DNA from 4 places in the Sphingobacterium sp. lm-10 genome. Region 3 is predicted to be linked to each of the others. Evidence: riboswitches for the same ligand, from Rfam matches in the RefSeq annotation. Region 3 holds a riboswitch; each other region holds the start of a gene.

Region 1 (4,619 bases), on a different contig from region 3:
GAACAAGAACTGAAAAACCTGAATTTCAGAAAACTCTCTGTAGCCACTAACCTCTATGATACCGTAGCCATCTTAGGGGGTAAAGACAGTAAAGTTATCGAAGATATTACAGCGAGCATCGCTATGTCGAAGCGCCCGTTGAAAGAAAGGATTAATGCAGACTTGGCTATGAGTTATTTGGAGGAAGAATTACACATTCGCGGGATCGTGTCTCCTTTTTTGATGCAGATCAGACCCAACCCTAGTGCTGCGCTTATCATTCAGGCTGGTTCGCATTTAGAAGACCCGGTACGTTTGACAGATGCTATGGAATACAGCACTGCTTTGTTCCAAGGCGATCAAGGAAAATCTCCCGGTTTATTGTCTATATACTTCCCATACAAAGAGAGCCATATTGCCGGGAACATGAGTTTTATGGTGATTGCCGTGCTCGCTTTATTGTCGTTACTAGTTGGCTGCTTTGCCTACACACTCACGATCATTTTTAGGCAGAAGAAAATATCGGAGATGAAGACAGACTTCATCAACAACATGACGCACGAGTTCAAAACACCGGTGGCTACGATCATGATTGCGAGCGAATCGCTTCGAGACAAAGAAATTGCCTCCAACGAAAACCGGGTCAATAAGTTGGCTAATATCATCTATGATGAGAATATACGGTTAGGTTCACATATTGAGCGTGTATTGAACATAGCACGCCTTGAGAAAGAAAACCTGAATATCGAGCGTACTAAAGTACCTATTAACGCGCTTATGTCTGACGTGCTGGAAAGCATGCACCTGCAATTGGAGAAAGCTGGCGGAAACTTACAGGTGGACTTATCCGCTACGCACGATGTGGTGATTGGTGATGAGCTGCATCTTTCTAATGTGATGTTCAATTTACTAGACAATGCCATTAAATATAGCAAAGACACTCCGGACATAACCGTTCGTACCTACAGCACCAAAAACAGCATAACCTTATCCGTTGCAGATAAAGGAGTCGGGATGTCGAAGGATCATCAGGAAAAAATATTTGATCAATTTTACCGAATACCAACAGGGAATATTCACAATGTAAAAGGCTTCGGGTTGGGGCTAAGTTATGTCAATAACATCATCAAGATCCTCAATGGCAAGATCTCTGTAAAAAGCGAACGAGATAAAGGCACACAATTTGAGGTGACTTTACCACTCCACAGTACCGATAGCACAAGCAGAGCTTGATTATTAATATACATTAAAACAAATTTATGTCTCAAAAAATACTACTAGCAGAAGACGATCCCAATCTTGGCGATCTCTTGAAAGATTACCTCGAACTCAAGGGTAAATTTGATGTCGTACTGTGCAAGGATGGCATGGAAGCATTGGAAGCATTCCGCAAGGATGAATTTGATCTGTGCATTTTCGATGTTATGATGCCAAAAAAAGACGGCTTCTCTTTGGGGAAAGATGTGCGCAAAGTGGATCAAACAGTGCCAATTATCTTTGCCACAGCCAAAGGAATGATGGAAGACAAAACCCAAGCATTTGAATTGGGTGGTGATGACTATATTACGAAGCCGTTTCGTGTAGAAGAGCTGTTGTTGCGCATCAACGCCCTGCTTAAACGTTCGTCTCGCGATAAAGATGATGAAACACCAGACAAGTTTGAGATTGGTGGTTATTTCTTTGATTATACCAGTCAAGTGATCTCCTATAAGGGGCAGCAGCAGAAGTTATCTACTAAGGAGGCCGAACTGTTGCGTCTGCTTTGTCTCAAGAAGAATGATGTGTTGACGCGCGAAGAAGCGTTGGTGAAGATCTGGCATGACGACAACTATTTCACCGGTAGAAGCATGGATGTATTCCTGAGTAAGCTTCGGAAATATCTTAAAGAAGATCCGAATGTGGAAATCGTAAATGTGCATGGCAAAGGATACAAGCTTTTGGTCAGCTAGCTGATTATTTGCGTCCTCTTTTCTCTAGAAATTTGGATTTTATACTTTTGTTATCTAAGTTTGTGATGCTTATAGAGAAAGGCAGAGGGAATAGACCCGTTGAAGCCTTGGCAACCTGTCACTTGGACAAGGTGCTACATTCTACTCTTACCCTGTACGGGAACAATAAGAGAAAGATAAGCTGAAGTCACTGTTTCTGGTGCCATTCTCTAATAGCAAAGTATTACATCCGAAAAAAATTAGAGAAATAAAACTATGTTAACGACAAACAACTTAGGTTATCCAAGAGTAGGACCATTCCGCGAATTGAAAAAGGCGAATGAAGCTTACTGGGCTAAAAAAATCACCCAAGAGGAACTTCTAAATACAGCAAAAAGCATTCGTGAAGCTAACTGGAAATTACAACAGGAGAATGGCTTTACCTTAATCCCGTCCAATGATTTTTCCTTTTATGATCAAGTATTGGATTTATCCCTTACGATCGGAGCAGTGCCTGCGCGCTATCAATCGCTTTTAAATAAGATTGACGGAGAATACAGTTTAGATCTATATTTTGCGTTAGCAAGAGGTTTCCAGGCAGAAGGTGTTGATGTGACGGCCATGGAAATGACGAAATGGTTCGACACCAACTACCATTACATGGTTCCCGAATTCACCAAAAATCAGGAATTCAAATTAACTTCTGAAAAATTCTTAAAAGAATACAACGAGGCGAAGTCATTAGGCATTGAAACGAAGCCAGTATTAATTGGCCCCATCACCTACCTTTTATTAGGAAAAGAAAAAGAAGAGGGTTTTGATCGTATCGATCTAATCGAGCGTTTATTGCCAGTATACGAAGAGATCGTTTCCAAATTGGCGGCGGCTGGTGCACAATATATCCAAATTGATGAGCCGTACCTGGCGTTGGATATCGACGAAAAAGTAAAAGGTTTGTATAAAATGGTATTTGAGAAATTAAATGCCGCAGCGGGCGACACCAAACTGATCGCAACAACGTATTTTGAAGCGTTAAAAGATAATGAAGATTTGGCGTTGAACCTTCCAGTACACGCCTTACATATCGACTTGGTACGCGGTGAAGATCAATTGGATACCATCTTGGCAAAAGTTCCTGCTTCTCTAACTCTTTCATTAGGTGTGGTAGAAGGCCGTAATATTTGGAAAAATGATTACGAAAAATCATTAGGCAAAATCCAACAAGCAGTAGATACATTAGGGAAAGACCGTGTTTGGATAGCACCAGCGTCTTCTTTATTGCATGTACCATTTGACTTGGACAATGAGAAAAACGAAGAATCTCTTCCTGCCGAGGTTAAAAATTGGCTAGCATTCGCTAAGCAGAAATTAGCAGAAGTAAAAGACCTAGCTGTATTGGCTGACGGGGAGGTAGATGCAGAGACAGAAAAACGTTTCGAAAGCAACAAAGCGGCCGCAGAAAGCCGTCGTACTTCTCCATTGATCCACAAACCAGAGGTAAAAACACGTACCAGCAACATCACAGACGATGATGCAAAACGTACTTCCTTATTTGCAGATCGGAAATCAGCACAACAAGAAAAATTCAATCTTCCTGCTTTCGCAACCACGACAATCGGTTCATTCCCACAAACAAAAGACGTACGTAAATGGCGTGCTGATTTGAAAAAAGGAGCCATTTCTCAGGAAGAATACGATAAAGCTATTGCGGAAGAAACCGAAAACACCATTCGTCTTCAAGAACAATTAGACATCGACGTATTAGTACATGGTGAGTTCGAGCGTAACGACATGGTGGAATATTTCGGTGAGCAATTGGCGGGATATGCTTTCACGCAGTACGGCTGGGTACAATCTTATGGTTCACGCTGTGTGAAACCTCCAGTTATCTATGGTGATGTGTACCGCCCGCAAGATATGACAGTTCGTTGGTCTTCTTATGCACAATCCTTGACAGAGCGTCCGGTAAAAGGTATGTTAACAGGTCCGGTAACGATCTTGCAATGGTCATTCGTTCGTAACGATCAACCGCGCTCTACGACAACCTATCAAATCGCCTTAGCAATCTTAGATGAAGTGCAAGCTTTGGAAAAAGCAGGGATCAAAATTATCCAAATTGATGAGCCTGCTATTCGTGAGGGATTGCCTTTGCGTAAAGCAGATCAAAAAGATTACTTGAACTGGGCGGTACGTGCTTTCCGTGTTTCTTCATCCAACGTGGAAGATGATACACAGATCCACACACACATGTGTTACTCTGAATTCAATAATGTGATTGAAGATATCGCGGCAATGGATGCAGACGTAATTACGATCGAGACTTCCCGTTCTCAGATGAAGTTGTTAAACGCCTTTGCCGGTGATTTCAAATATCCGAATGATATCGGTCCAGGTGTTTATGACATCCATTCGCCTCGTGTGCCTAGCACAGAAGAAATGGTGGAGCTCTTGCGTAAAGCGAAAGCTGTAGTGCCTGCAGCACAATTGTGGGTAAATCCTGACTGTGGATTAAAAACACGTGCTTGGCCAGAAACCAAAGCAGCGTTGGAATCTATGGTAGAAGCTGCAAAGATTTTACGTGCAGAATAACGCACGGCTAATCAAAATATAAATAACCCCGAAACGTTTCCGTTTCGGGGTTATTTATTATACGCTTCTAAAAGTGCTCAATCTAATCGCTCTTCACAAACATTACGACGCGAATGTTGTTCG
Region 2 (4,619 bases), on a different contig from region 3:
TACTTACCTGAGGATATGTTTCTCCAATTTTATCACTATTTTGATGCATCCATTGTACGAAATGCATGCGCTCTTTTGGAAAAATACCCATAAGTCCTGCTTTCGTATTTAACAAATGACCTTGTTGTTCCGTGCCAAATGCCAGTCCATCGCCGAATTCTTTCCGTTTCTCAAATAGAGTAATAGAGAGTGGAAACGGGTTTCCTTTCGTGATGTGTTTTTGTACCAGTTGTATGAAGCAGGCTACGCCGCTTGCTCCCGATCCTACGATGGCTATTGTTTTAGGTAGATGTTTGACCATACAGTTAAGTAAACAGGGATCACGAATGATTGTTTACCAGTGATGTATTTGTTACGTATGCCAAAGTCTTCGTGCTTTATTTAATTTAAGTAATTGTTATTGAAAGCATTGTGTTGTTTTAATGCTCCATTTCCCAACTAAGGGAAGGTCAAAAAACGAAAGCTCGAACGTTATGCTACCTCGCAATGATGTATTTTTTCGGTCTTAAATGTCTTTTTTAGAAAAGTCTCCTTTTACACTAAGCGTAAAATGCCTAAGCAAGTTGCTGGACAATATTTTTGGTAGGACCTGGATTACTCATCGTATAAAAGTGGAGCACTGGTGCACCGAAAGCGATGAGTTCGCGGCACTGCTGTACTAACCATTCTTCACCTATCTTCCGCACCTCTGCATTGTTCTTGCAGCTATCGACAGCCTCAGATAACTCCTCTGGTATATCCAAGTGAAATATACGGGGTAGCGTGATGAGTTGTTTTTTTGTAGTTAATGGCTTTAAACCAGGGATAATAGGCACGTGGATACCATGCTCACGACATTTGGTAACAAACTCTTTATAGCGCTCAACGTTGAAGAACATCTGTGTTACAATAAATTCGGCTCCCATATCCACCTTTTTCTTCAACCATTTAAAGTCTGTTTGCGAATTTGGAGCTTCAAAATGCTTCTCTGGATACCCTGCTACCCCTATGCAAAAATCGGTTTTTGAAGAAGTGGTGATATCCTCATGTAAGTATTTTCCTTCATTCATATCCCGAACCTGTTTCAATAGGTCTGTGGCATAAGCATGCCCACCTTCGGTAGGGATAAAATCGGCATCGCCCTTCCGTGCGTCGCCCCGAAGTACTAGCACATTATCTATGCCAAGGAAATCAAGATCAATCAAGGCGTTCTCTGTTTCCTCTTTGGTAAATCCGCCGCAAATCAAGTGTGGCACCGCATCTACCTTATACTTATTCATGATAGCTGCACAAATGGCCACCGTACCCGGCCGTTTACGATAAGATACACGCTCCAATAACCCGTTTGGATGTTGTTTGTATAAGTAATCTTCCCGATGGTATGTGACGTCGATAAAGGGAGGTTTGAATTCCATCAACTCATCCATCGTCTGAAATATGTTTTGAATTCCCTGGCCTTTTGCGGGAGGCAACAACTCGAAAGAAAACAGCGTTTTTCCTTGTGCATTCTTGATATGATCAATGATCTTCATACGTATGTGTTTCTTGAATGGAAGGCTTGCAGAGAAATGGTGCCGACATATGCCTATGGCCGCTTATCATTCCCTTCACTATGGAGGGTAGATTGTAGCACCTTGACATGCGTCAGGTTGCTAAGGCGTCCGCGGGTCTAATCCCTCAGCCTTTCTCTATAAGCAATCACAAATATGGGAAAAGCGTGTGGGATAACAAAATGCAGAATGATTTTAATTGATGATCAAAATTTGTCCACCTTTTGTCCACGGCTGTTATCGTTAGATGTACATAGGATAATGAAAAAATCAATTATCCTTGTGGATACAAACATACTATCTCGTATCAACATGGAAAATAACAATCCCTCCGATTACAATCCTGGCCCACGCATTGGCATTACCTTCTCCACATTCGACTTGTTGCATGCCGGGCATATCATGATGTTGGCAGAAGCCAAACGACAATGTGATTACCTGATCTGCGGTTTACAGATGGACCCTACGTTAGACCGGCCGGAGAAGAATGCGCCTACACAAACTGTAGTAGAGCGATACATACAACTTCGAGGGTGCCAATATGTAGATGAAATTGTCCCCTATTCTACAGAGCAAGATTTGGAAGATATCTTACGATCCTTTAAGTTAGATGTGCGTATTGTGGGGGATGAATACCAGGAGAAAAACTTTACAGGAAGAGAATACTGCGAACAGAAGGGCATTGAGCTTTATTACAATAGCAGAGATCATCGGTTTTCCAGCTCTGGTTTGCGGAGGATTGTTGCCGAAAAAGAGGCACAGAAGATGGAACGAGAAATGAACCCGTAATAGAATAAGGATCACATTACGGATTTTCAATTTTCTGAATTATCAGACTATTTAGTACTTTCGTGGAGAATGAAGAAGATAGCCGTTATCGGACAAGGATACGTCGGGTTGCCCCTGGCATTGGCGTTTGCTTCCCACACGCAAGTAGTAGGGTTTGATATTGATGAAGCGCGCGTTAGCGAACTGAACCAGGAGATCGATCGTACTAAAGAAGCAAATCCTGAGATGCTACGATCAGCGCTTCAACTTATTGTGGATACAGAAGGGCAAAAGGGCTATACAGCATCCTTTGCAGTGGAAGATCTTCGCGGTTGCTCTATCTACATTGTCACCGTTCCTACGCCAATCGATGAATTCAATGCGCCTGATCTAAGACCTTTGCGTCATGCAACGCGCATGATAGGAAAGGTGTTGAAAAAAGGCGACATCGTAATCTACGAATCCACGGTGTACCCAGGCTGTACAGAAGAGGACTGCGTGCCGATTCTAGAGCGGGAATCTGGATTGATATTTAACGAAGATTTTTTTGCAGGATATTCTCCAGAACGGATCAATCCTGGGGACAAGGTAAACACGTTGACTACCATAAAAAAAGTCACCTCTGGATCTACTTCGGCTATAGCGGAAGAGATAGATCAGTTGTATCGAATCATTATTCACGCGGGTACGCACAAAGCTCCTAGCATTAAGGTGGCGGAGGCTTCCAAAGCAATTGAAAATGCGCAACGTGATGTGAATATTTCTTTTGTCAATGAACTCGCTTTAATCTTTGATCGGGTGGGTATTGATACACAAGATGTATTAGCTGCCGCTGGGACGAAGTTTAATTTTCTTCCCTACAAACCTGGCTTGGTTGGTGGGCACTGTATCTCGGTAGATCCCTATTATTTAGCACATAAAGCGGTTCAGTTGGGCTATCATCCAAATGTTATTCTCTCTGGTAGACGGGTTAATGACTCTGTCGCAGAATTCATTGCCTCCAAAGTGGTAAAGCTAATGATCAGAAAGGATATCGCTGTTAAGGGTGCGAATGCTTTAATACTCGGTGTCACTTTTAAAGAAAATTGTCCAGATATCCGCAATACCAAGGTGAAGGATCTTCATGCCGCGTTAGAGGACTATGGGGTGAAAGCAGATATTGTAGATCCTTGGGCGAGTGTTGCAGAGGTGCAGCATGAGTATGGGTTGAGGTTGAAATCAATAGATGAGGCACTACAGTTTGGAGGTTATGACGCCATTATATTGGCGGTTGCACATCAAGAGTTTTTGAGGTTGGATTTGACTGGATTTTGTAAAGAGCGCGTCGTTGTTTTTGATATTAAGGGCGTTATCGCTCGCGAAGTCGTCGACGCGAGGCTATAATTGGGGTTTCTAGATAGCCGGTGGCATATTTTTTGATGTAAAGGCGCAGTGCGAATGTGACTATTCATCCACTTTCTTAACATTCATATGAAAGGCTCACTAAAAAATTAATAGTTTAACTAAGCGAAATTATACGTACAATACACTATGGAAAAAAATAAGAATAAAGATTACAATCCTGGGCCACGAGTCGGCATTACCTTTTCTACTTTCGACTTATTGCACGCTGGGCATATCATGATGTTGGCTGAAGCTAAAAGGCAGTGCGACTATTTGATCTGCGGTTTGCAGATGGATCCAACACTGGATCGCCCCGAAAAGAATGCGCCTACACAAACAGTCGTAGAACGGTACATACAATTAAGAGGATGTGAGTATGTAGATGAAATAGTGCCTTATTCGACTGAGCAGGATTTGGAAGATATCTTGAAATCATTTAAGCTGGATGTGCGTATTGTGGGAGATGAATATGCAGAGAAAAATTTCACCGGTCGTGAATATTGTGAACAAAAAGGCATCGAGCTGTATTTCAATAGCCGCGATCACCGATTCTCTAGTTCTGGATTAAGAAGAATTGTTGCTGAAAGAGAAGCAGCTAAAAATAATAAATAAACCTTGCTATCATAATTTTATCTAACAATCGATATGAATAAAACAATATTGATTACCGGCGGAGCCGGATTTATCGGTTCCCACGTGGTAAGAGAGTTTGTCAATAAATACCTCGACTATCATATCGTAAACTTAGATGCACTGACGTATGCAGGTAATTTGGAGAACCTGAAAGATATTCAGGGCAAACCCAACTACACCTTTGTTAAAGCGGACATTACGGATGCTAATCATATTCTTGAGGTATTTAAAGAATATCAACCAGATGGTATTATTCATTTGGCGGCTGAGTCGCATGTTGATCGTTCGATCGCAGATCCGTCGGCT
Region 3 (4,619 bases):
TATTTACCACTTTCGCAGCAATACCAATATCCCGTAGCAAACGGGAAAGCTCTCCCTTGGCAAACGGAAACTCTTCCTGCTTTTCAATGATGAACTGCCCTAAGGTTTTAAATTCCATAATGTAAGATCGCGCCGATTTAGTAGGTGTATTTCTGATAGTTTTTTTCAAACAGGTCTTTTAATTCCTGTGCTTTGTGCGTGTAGCTTTCCGCATCTTGCCAAAGAGATTGAGGATTCAAAATGGTATCTGGCACGAGTGGACAAGCGGTTGGCATCGAAAGATCAAAAACCGGGTGCTGTACATAATGCTCATCTTTCAATGCACCTGACATCGCGGCACGGATCATAGCACGTGTGTGATATAGCGGGATACGGCGTCCCACACCATATGGCCCTCCTATCCAGCCTGTATTTACTAACCAAACTTGTGTAGAAGAATCCTGTTGCAATCGATCACGCAACATTTCAGCATAGCGCCTTGCATGTAGCGGCAAGAATGCTTGACCAAAACAAGCGGAAAAGGTAGCCACGGGCTCTGCAATTCCTACCTCGGTACCCGCCACTTTCGCGGTGTATCCATTTAGAAAGTAATACATCGATTGCTCCACCGTAAGCTTGGATAATGGCGGCAACACGCCAAAAGCATCTGCCGTCAGAAAAAATATGTGCTTTGGCGAAGCGGAGTGATTGATCTTTACCACATGTGGTATGTAATTGATAGGGTATGACACCCGTATATTTTCTGTGACAGCGCTATTTTCGTAATCCAGATAGCGACTTTCTGGCATGTAAAGCATATTTTCTGTTAATGCCCCAAACCGCACAGCACCAAATATATCGGGTTCGCTTTCGACTTTTAGGTTGATGCATTTGGCGTAACAACCTCCCTCTAAATTGAAGATTCCTTCGTCCGACCAACCATGCTCATCATCACCAATCAGATAACGATCGTGATCTGCAGACAAGGTGGTTTTCCCTGTGCCAGATAAACCGAAAAACAAGGCTGTTTCTCCATTTTTACCTGTATTAGCCGAGCAATGCATTGGAAAGACACCATGATCTTGTGGCAACACAAAATTCATCATAGAAAACATGCTCTTTTTGATTTCTCCTGTATATGCCGTTCCAATGATTAGCACTTTACGCCGGGTAAAATCAAGCACCACCGCATTCGATGCTCGAAGACCCAGTTCCTCATAATTTTCGATTTTTAATAGAGATGCCACCCACACCGTCCAATCCTTTTGCTGTTCCACTTCTTGCTTAGGAAGGAACATATTACTGATAAACAAATCTTGTGCAGCCAGCTCCGTCGCAAAGTGAATTCTCCTGCTATATTTAGCATACGTTGCGATATTTGCCGTGCGTGTATAAAGTGATTTGCAAGAATCTAAATAAACTTTCACTTGTTGTTCAAGTGCCTCAAATACACTCGGATTGACGGGTTGATTGGTATCATTCCAATGCACCGTATCCTCCGTGACTTCATCACGCACCAGATAGCGATCACGAGGAGAGCGTCCTGTAAAAGTTCCTGTCATAATATTCAGCGCACCGGAAGCAGAAAGTGTCGCTTCCTTATTCAAAATGGCATGCTCAATTAATTCGGCGGGTGTTAACTCACTAAACACCTCACCTTTAGGCTCTAAAGCAAGTTCAATTTGGTAGTCTTGAAGAATTTTTTGCATTACAGTTTATTCGTTTGATTTTATGAAACAAAATTAACCATAAACCAATTGTCGGGAAATTATAAAAACGCTTATTGTAGCAAATACACATGGATAAAAACCTGTATATCAACTAATTAAATTGATGATTAAAATAATTTAAATGCTAAAACATTTTAGCCTATTTTAACAACAATATTCATCTTCAAGGCACTAAACAAAAGGAGTTGGAGATGCGGATAAACAACTCCCAATACACTTGATTAACCAACTTTAATAGTATCTCAGCTAGGAAACATTTCCAAAAAGATTTGATCATATATTTGCATGGCTGTACAAAAACCCTATATTTGCTATGTATATCATTCGATAATACAAATCAACACCTACACCAAAGCGATCAGGTCTTGATTTATAAAGAAGCGGCGAGAGACTGGCTCGATGACCCGCTGGCAACCAACAACAGAGCGTTGAAAAGGTGCCAATTCCTGTCCAAAACCATGTTTTGGAGTATATAAATAATAGAACAGATGAACGAAAAAATCAACTTATTCCCTTCTTCGGAAGATCGTCCACACTTAATTTCTACAGCGATTTGTCATTGGCTGCAATTGGTTGCTTGCCACTCACGAATGCGATAGTCGTTTTTTGTGATTAGTCTTAAGCGATGACCTGTACATCGATTTGGCCTACCGCAACCTATAAACGACTCTTTCCTTTCGTACAGACTAATCCTGATTTTATGTTCCACAATAATTAAGTTACTATGGCCTACAAAAAACCGTTACAATTTGAAACCCTGCAAATACATGCAGGACAGGAAGCCGATCCCACTACTGGGGCACGCGCACTCCCGATATATCAAACCTCATCTTACGTTTTTAACAACGCAGAACATGGCGCCAACCTTTTTGCATTGAAGGAGTTTGGAAATATTTACACTCGGATTATGAATCCGACAACGGATGTCTTTGAAAAGAGAATAGCAGCGCTGGAAGGTGGCTTAGCGGCAGTGGCGGTTTCTTCCGGCCAAGCAGCCCAATTTATCGCACTGAATAATATCCTAGAAAGCGGAGATAATTTTGTGGCGAGCTCCCATCTCTATGGCGGCACATTCAATCAATTTAAAGTTGCCTTTAAAAGGCTAGGCATTGAAGTACGCTTTGCAGACCAGGGTGATCCAGACGAATTTGAGAAATTAATTGATGACCGTACCAAAGCGCTTTATGTAGAAACCATCGGAAACCCCGCATATAGCATTCCTGACTTCGAACGTCTTTCTGCCCTATCCAAAAAACATGACCTTCCTATTGTGGTAGACAATACCTTTGGTGCAGGCGGTTATCTTTTCAAGCCTTTAGAATATGGTGCTCACATTGTAGTGGAGTCAGCCACGAAGTGGATCGGCGGCCACGGCACGACCATTGGTGGCGTGATTATCGATGGTGGCAATTACAATTGGGGTAATGGTAAGTTCAAGCAATTTTCTGAGCCATCCGAGGGTTATCATGGGCTAATCTTCTCGGAAGTGTTTGGAGAAAATAGCAACTTTGGCAATATACAGTTTGCCATCCGGGCGCGCGTAGAGGGATTGCGTGACTTCGGCCCTGCCCTCTCCCCTTTCAATTCTTTCTTGCTGACACAGGGATTGGAAACACTTTCATTGCGCGTACAGCGGCATGTGGATAATGCGCTGGAAATTGCCCAATGGCTTGAAAACCATGCACAGGTAGAATCTGTAAGTTATCCCGGACTGAAGAGCCATCCCTATCATGATGCCGCCCAAAAGTATTTAAAAAATGGCTATGGCGCGGTATTGTCTTTTACTATTCGCGGAGGTAGTACCAAAGCCAACGAGTTTATCAATGCTTTAGAATTGGTCAGTCATCTGGCGAATGTTGGCGATGCGAAAACGGTCATCATACACCCTGCTACAACCACACACCAACAGCTAAGTACGGCAGAACAACAACGCTCTGGCGTATACCCAGGTGTCCTTCGATTATCTGTAGGAATCGAACATATTGACGACATCAAAGCTGATCTGGAACAAGCTTTTGAAGCACTATAAATTTGCGTAACTAAAAAACAATTTGATATAAAATGAGTGAAAAATTAACGATTGGGATGTTTGGATTTGGAGTAGTTGGCCAAGGACTGTACGACATTATCAAAACCAAAGATCTAAATCTAGAAATAAAGAAATTTGTCATTAAAAACCCAACGAAACAACGATCGCTTCCTGAACACCTTTTTACGACCGATGCAGACAGCGTGTTGAATGATCCAGAAATAAATACGATACTGGAACTTATTGATGATGCCGATGCTGCTTTTGAAATCACAAAACGCGCATTGTATGCTGGTAAAAATGTGGTATCTGCCAATAAAAAGATGATCGCAACCCATTTGGAAGAATTAGCGACTATACAGGAAGAAACCGGCAAATCGTTACTTTACGAAGGTGCGGTATGTGGATCGATTCCAATCATTCGCAACCTGGAGGAATATTATGACAATGAGCTCCTGCATAGCGTAAGCGGAATTTTCAATGGTTCTTCCAATTATATTTTATCGAAGATCTTTAACGAAAATCAAGATTACGATAGCGCGCTAAAGAAAGCACAGGAATTGGGCTTTGCAGAAACGGATCCCACATTGGATGTGGGAGGCTACGACCCTAAGTACAAGCTGGCAATCGTTGCCAATCACGCTTACGGCATCTATGTCAAACCAGAAGATATTCTCAATTTGGGAATCAATAAGCTTGGCTTAGCAGATATTACCTATGCACGTGAGAAAAACTACAAAATCAAGCTGATTCCATTGGCAAAAGAGGTAGATGGTAAGATTATCTTATATGTATTGCCGAAGTTCGTTAGCAAAGACAACCTACTATACGGTGTGGAGAATGAAAATAATGGTGTGGTGGTAAAAGCTGCTTTTGCAGAC
Region 4 (4,619 bases), 940 kb from region 3:
TAAGATAGTAGGATCTACTTCCAGCGTCTTTCCAACACGCCTTACTTCATCCTTGAACAACGTTCTTAACGGTTCAATGACATTCAGCTTCATATAATCTGGTAATCCACCCACATTATGGTGTGATTTGATGGTTGCCGAAGGTCCATTTACGGAGATAGACTCAATAACGTCCGGATAAATAGTACCCTGCCCAAGCCACTTCGCCTCTACACCATCCGGCAATTCTGCCTGAATTTGTTTCGCAGCATCATCAAATACATCGATGAACGATGCACCGATAATTTTACGCTTTTGCTCCGGGTCTGAAACACCAGCTAATTTGCTGTAAAATTGTTCTTTGGCGTTTACGCCTTTGATATTAAGCCCCATATGCTCGTAAGAATCCAACACTTGCTGGTACTCATTCTTACGTAATAAACCGTGATCCACGAAAAAACAGTGCAGCTTATCTCCAATAGCTTGGTGCAGCAATACGGCTGCTACGGTAGAATCCACTCCGCCAGATAAAGCCATGATGACGTGATCGTTGCCCAATTGTGCTTTCAAGTCGGCTATAGTCATTTCTACGAAGGCATCTGCTGTCCAGTCTTGTGTACAACCACAGATATTCACGACAAAGTTTTTCACCAATACCTGTCCGTCGGTACTATGCGTTACCTCCGGATGAAACTGAATTCCGTACGTACGAGTACCTTCGATATGGTAAGCTGCTACGCGTACCTTGTCGGTACTTGCGATCACGCGAAACGTAGAGGGCACTTCTTTAATGGTATCTCCATGCGACATCCACACCTGTGATTGTGTAGGAATGCCAGTCAACAATGGATTCTCCTGATCAACATATAATAAATTTGCTCTTCCGTATTCTCTAATCTCGGAAGGCAAAACCTCTCCCCCAGAATGCTGTGCCAGATATTGAGCGCCATAACAAACGCCCAGCACGGGGTAATCCCGCATCATAGCAGCGTAGTCTACTTGCGGTGCATCTTCCTGACGCACAGAGTATGGACTACCTGAAAAAATGATACCTTTAACTGTTTCATCGAAGGTAGGGATGTTATTAAATGGATGAATTTCACAGTAAACATTCAATTCGCGCACACGACGCGCGATCAACTGCGTATATTGTGACCCAAAATCGAGGATAATAATTTTTTCTGACATGGCGCAAAGTTACATATTCAGGATGAGTTTTACACGGCGAAATCTTCTTACCTTAGCATTTACACTTTTCTTAATAAGCAGATATGAAATTTGGCAGCGTTACAGACCCATCATCTATTGATTTCTCCCTTCCCAATACGCCATCAGCAACGCTGGAACTACTGAAAGCGCATCAATCAGACGCGCCGTTTGAGGTATTTGTTGGCTGTGCCAAATGGAATAAAAAAGAGCTCAAAGGATTTTACCCGCGCGGCACTAAAGATGAACTCGCGTACTATGCTACGAAATTCAATTCTATTGAATTAAACGCGACATTCTATAACTCTCCCTCCAAGGATCAGGTGCAAACCTGGAAAGACAAGACCGGAAAGGATTTTAAATTTTTCCCTAAAATTCCTCAATCTATTAGTCATTATGGCCGCTTGCTTAATACCGATGAAAAAGTAGAAACCTTTGTAGATGCCACCGTGCTATTTGAAGATAAGTTGGGAATGGCTTTTTTACAAATGCACGATAACTTTAAGCCCAAAGATTTTGAACGATTGGAGTCATTTCTGAAAAACTTCCCCGCGGGATATCCTTTAGCGATAGAAGTGCGTAATGAAGCTTGGTTTAGTGATCAAGAGGTTGCTGCGCGCTATTATTCCTTGTTGGAGAAAACAGAAAAGACCAATATCATCACCGATACCGCCGGACGTAGGGATTTATTGCACATGCGACTAACTACACCAATTGCTTTTGTGCGTTATGTGGGCGCCAACGCTCCTTCTGATTACACACGCTTAGAAGATTGGGTGAAACGCATCCGCGAATGGAGAAAGGCTGGATTACAGAAACTGTATTTCTTTATCCACCAGAACATGGAAGTCGAATCCCCCATGCTAGCAGATCATTTCATCAAACTGATAAATAAATCCTTTGACTTGAATTTGAAATTACCGAATGCTGACAAATTATTTTAAAGTTTATTTGGAGATTAACGAATACTCTACTAAGTTTGTAGAGTATTCAGAATTGCCTGACGCAATACCAACCGAGTTCGCAGAACCGCGGTGGTTTTTATAATACGGGATTCATTCCAAAACAGATTATATTGCCGTTCTGAATACGATTGATGGTTTCACCTTTAATAATTGTATTGTATGCAAACTCCAAACGAACTGTACCAGCATTTGGTTCAAAATTTTCACCACTATTCCGTCAAGGAGCTCGTTAACTTGAATAACGATCTCGTCCGAAACAAATCCTGGGGTACACAAAAAGCAGCTTTTAGAACTGCCGTATTGAACAGTCTTGCGCGTAAAGGCGTAGATCTGTCGCGCATCGTATCTCACGACGATGGGTTTACCACTATTCAGCTAGTACCCGTTGAGTTGGGTGACGACAACACCTTAATTCCGCTTGCCTGTTAGTTATGAACCCGTGTTTATTGATGCGTAATGGCATAAAGTGCAAAAGTTCCTAACCAGTGTGAGCCCATGTAATCGTCTTCCTTGGTAAGGTTTGGTAAAGAAAAAGCCATGTGCTCATCGGCGATTGTACGCAGATGTGCTAACGCCGGAACTTGATGCGCAATGCCATACAGACAGGCTGCACGACTATAGTTTAGGCCATCTAGGTGGACTAGCTGACCGTCGGTGCGATCTTTCACAATAGCAGGTTTCAACTGAAAATCAGCTTCATACATTTGCGGCAGAAAGGCATGAAGCCAGGTTTCATATGCTTCTCTATCTAAAACTTTGCTCATCAGATAGGCTTCCTCCAGACAAGGCGAAAGAAAGTCTGAACCACTCGGCTCATAAGAAAAGTCACAGTTTTTATCCTCTTTATATAGGCGAGTAGCATGTTCTGCAATAATATCGGCTAATGCTTCGTCTTCAACCGTCAATGCGTAATCGTACATCAATGACAGACCAAAAGCGGTATTGTCATGCTTTCCACTACGGATGGGATAAACTAACTTAGGCAAGTAATCCAACAACTTACCTCGCAGAAGATCGACCATGGGTTGCAAAGATCTGCTCCATCGCTGGGCATCGGCATCGTCCCATGTTACCAACTCTTCCTGCAACTTAAATAACCAAGCCCAACCATAAGTACGCTCAAATGAGAGGTTGTTTTTATCTTCAAAGAAAGCCTTCTCAATAGCCGCGTTCTCATCCGTGATTAGCGCATTCAATGTGCTACGCACCGCACCGTCTTGATCCAGGTTATCGAAAGATTTCATCAATTTGATGATAGACCAATAGCCATGTACCGATGAGTGCCAATCAAAACATCCGTAAAAAATAGGTCGCAATGCACGCGGTGGTTTAAGATCAGCATCGCCTCCTAAAGACTGCCCCAATTTATTGGGGTATTCTACCGTAATACAATGGACCGGCATATCAAAAATAGTCTTCGCCTGCTGTTGGCTCAAAGCAAATTTTGGAGTTGGCTTTTCAGTCGCGACTGCTTTTTTGTCGTTAGTTTGGTTATTCTGGCAGGAAAACAAAAAGCTACTGGCAAATAGGAACAAGATTAAGAAAGCGAACTTACCTATTGTATCACGTATGATCATGTATTAAATCTATAATATAAATAATGAAACACTAAAGATAGTAAATTCAGTGATGTGTACAGAAAGGCCTACTCAATATTTTACTTTAATGGATAGTATCTATTTAGCAACTATGACACCTTAATAAACGATGATAAATCGAATGTTATAGTTGAAACCAATAACCTTTACGGCACGCTATTTGGCAGATTTATATTTTTTAATAGGACGATACAAATAACAATATGACATTTCAGGAAATAATAAACAGTGATAAGCCCGTATTAGTAGACTTCTTTGCCGAATGGTGTGGGCCATGTAAAATGATGCCGCCCATCTTAGAAGAATTAAAGCAACGTGTCGGTGACGAAGCCAATATTATCAAAATAGATGTAGACAAAAATCCAACCGCAGCGGCGGCGTATCAAGTACAAGGCGTGCCTACGCTCATTATTTTTAAAAAAGGAACTGTTCGTTGGCGCCAATCTGGTGTCGTTCCTGCGAATGAGCTGGAACGACTGATCAATGAAAACAAATAATTGGAGACAGGAGGATCCGTTTCGCAATAAATATCGACTTTTATTAGCTCCTATTCCAGGTTGGCGGATCCACCTGTAATAGGTGTTTGACGAAGAAGTCGCGACGTTTGCGTTCACCAAAATCACCTCCCGATGAGTGCCCCATACCAGGCACCATAATAAAATCATGATCTTTGCCATGCTTGATTAACTGATCCACTAACTGGTACGTGGACGATGGATCTACATTGTCGTCCAGTTCTCCTACGATTAATAACAGCTTTCCTTCCAAAAGATGGGCGTTTTCTACATTCGAACAGGCAATGTACTCTGGCCCCACAGGCCAGCCCATCCACTGCTCATTCCACCAAATTTTGTCCATCCGATTGTCGTGA

What was found. Region 3 has a riboswitch for S-adenosylmethionine ahead of M8998_RS06015 (O-acetylhomoserine aminocarboxypropyltransferase/cysteine synthase family protein). Riboswitches for the same ligand answer to the same signal wherever they lie in the genome.
Region 1: another riboswitch for S-adenosylmethionine. It lies ahead of metE (5-methyltetrahydropteroyltriglutamate--homocysteine S-methyltransferase); the one in region 3 lies ahead of M8998_RS06015 (O-acetylhomoserine aminocarboxypropyltransferase/cysteine synthase family protein).
Region 2: another riboswitch for S-adenosylmethionine. It lies ahead of metF (methylenetetrahydrofolate reductase [NAD(P)H]); the one in region 3 lies ahead of M8998_RS06015 (O-acetylhomoserine aminocarboxypropyltransferase/cysteine synthase family protein).
Region 4: another riboswitch for S-adenosylmethionine. It lies ahead of M8998_RS02210 (5-oxoprolinase); the one in region 3 lies ahead of M8998_RS06015 (O-acetylhomoserine aminocarboxypropyltransferase/cysteine synthase family protein).

The regions. Positions count from the first base shown of each region.
Region 1 covers NZ_JAMJWC010000002.1:601,777-606,395, reverse strand. The annotation lists gene M8998_RS12600 (sensor histidine kinase) at 1-1,212, shown strand, start outside; gene M8998_RS12595 (response regulator transcription factor) at 1,239-1,928, shown strand; SAM riboswitch class I at 1,995-2,111, shown strand; gene metE (5-methyltetrahydropteroyltriglutamate--homocysteine S-methyltransferase) at 2,184-4,496, shown strand.
Region 2 covers NZ_JAMJWC010000002.1:405,695-410,313, forward strand. The annotation lists gene M8998_RS11735 (FAD/NAD(P)-binding protein) at 1-301, opposite strand, end outside; gene metF (methylenetetrahydrofolate reductase [NAD(P)H]) at 555-1,511, opposite strand; SAM riboswitch class I at 1,572-1,676, opposite strand; gene M8998_RS11745 (adenylyltransferase/cytidyltransferase family protein) at 1,791-2,318, shown strand; gene M8998_RS11750 (nucleotide sugar dehydrogenase) at 2,388-3,680, shown strand; gene M8998_RS11755 (adenylyltransferase/cytidyltransferase family protein) at 3,828-4,292, shown strand; gene rfbB (dTDP-glucose 4,6-dehydratase) at 4,326-4,619, shown strand, end outside.
Region 3 covers NZ_JAMJWC010000001.1:1,515,495-1,520,113, forward strand. The annotation lists gene fbp (class 1 fructose-bisphosphatase) at 1-121, opposite strand, end outside; gene pckA (phosphoenolpyruvate carboxykinase (ATP)) at 138-1,688, opposite strand; SAM riboswitch class I at 2,077-2,188, shown strand; gene M8998_RS06015 (O-acetylhomoserine aminocarboxypropyltransferase/cysteine synthase family protein) at 2,434-3,738, shown strand; gene M8998_RS06020 (homoserine dehydrogenase) at 3,771-4,619, shown strand, end outside.
Region 4 covers NZ_JAMJWC010000001.1:579,642-584,260, reverse strand. The annotation lists gene guaA (glutamine-hydrolyzing GMP synthase) at 1-1,167, opposite strand, end outside; gene M8998_RS02215 (DUF72 domain-containing protein) at 1,251-2,129, shown strand; SAM-I-IV-variant riboswitch at 2,167-2,263, shown strand; gene M8998_RS02210 (5-oxoprolinase) at 2,310-2,579, shown strand; gene M8998_RS02205 (DUF2891 domain-containing protein) at 2,594-3,727, opposite strand; gene trxA (thioredoxin) at 3,952-4,245, shown strand; gene M8998_RS02195 (S9 family peptidase) at 4,289-4,619, opposite strand, start outside.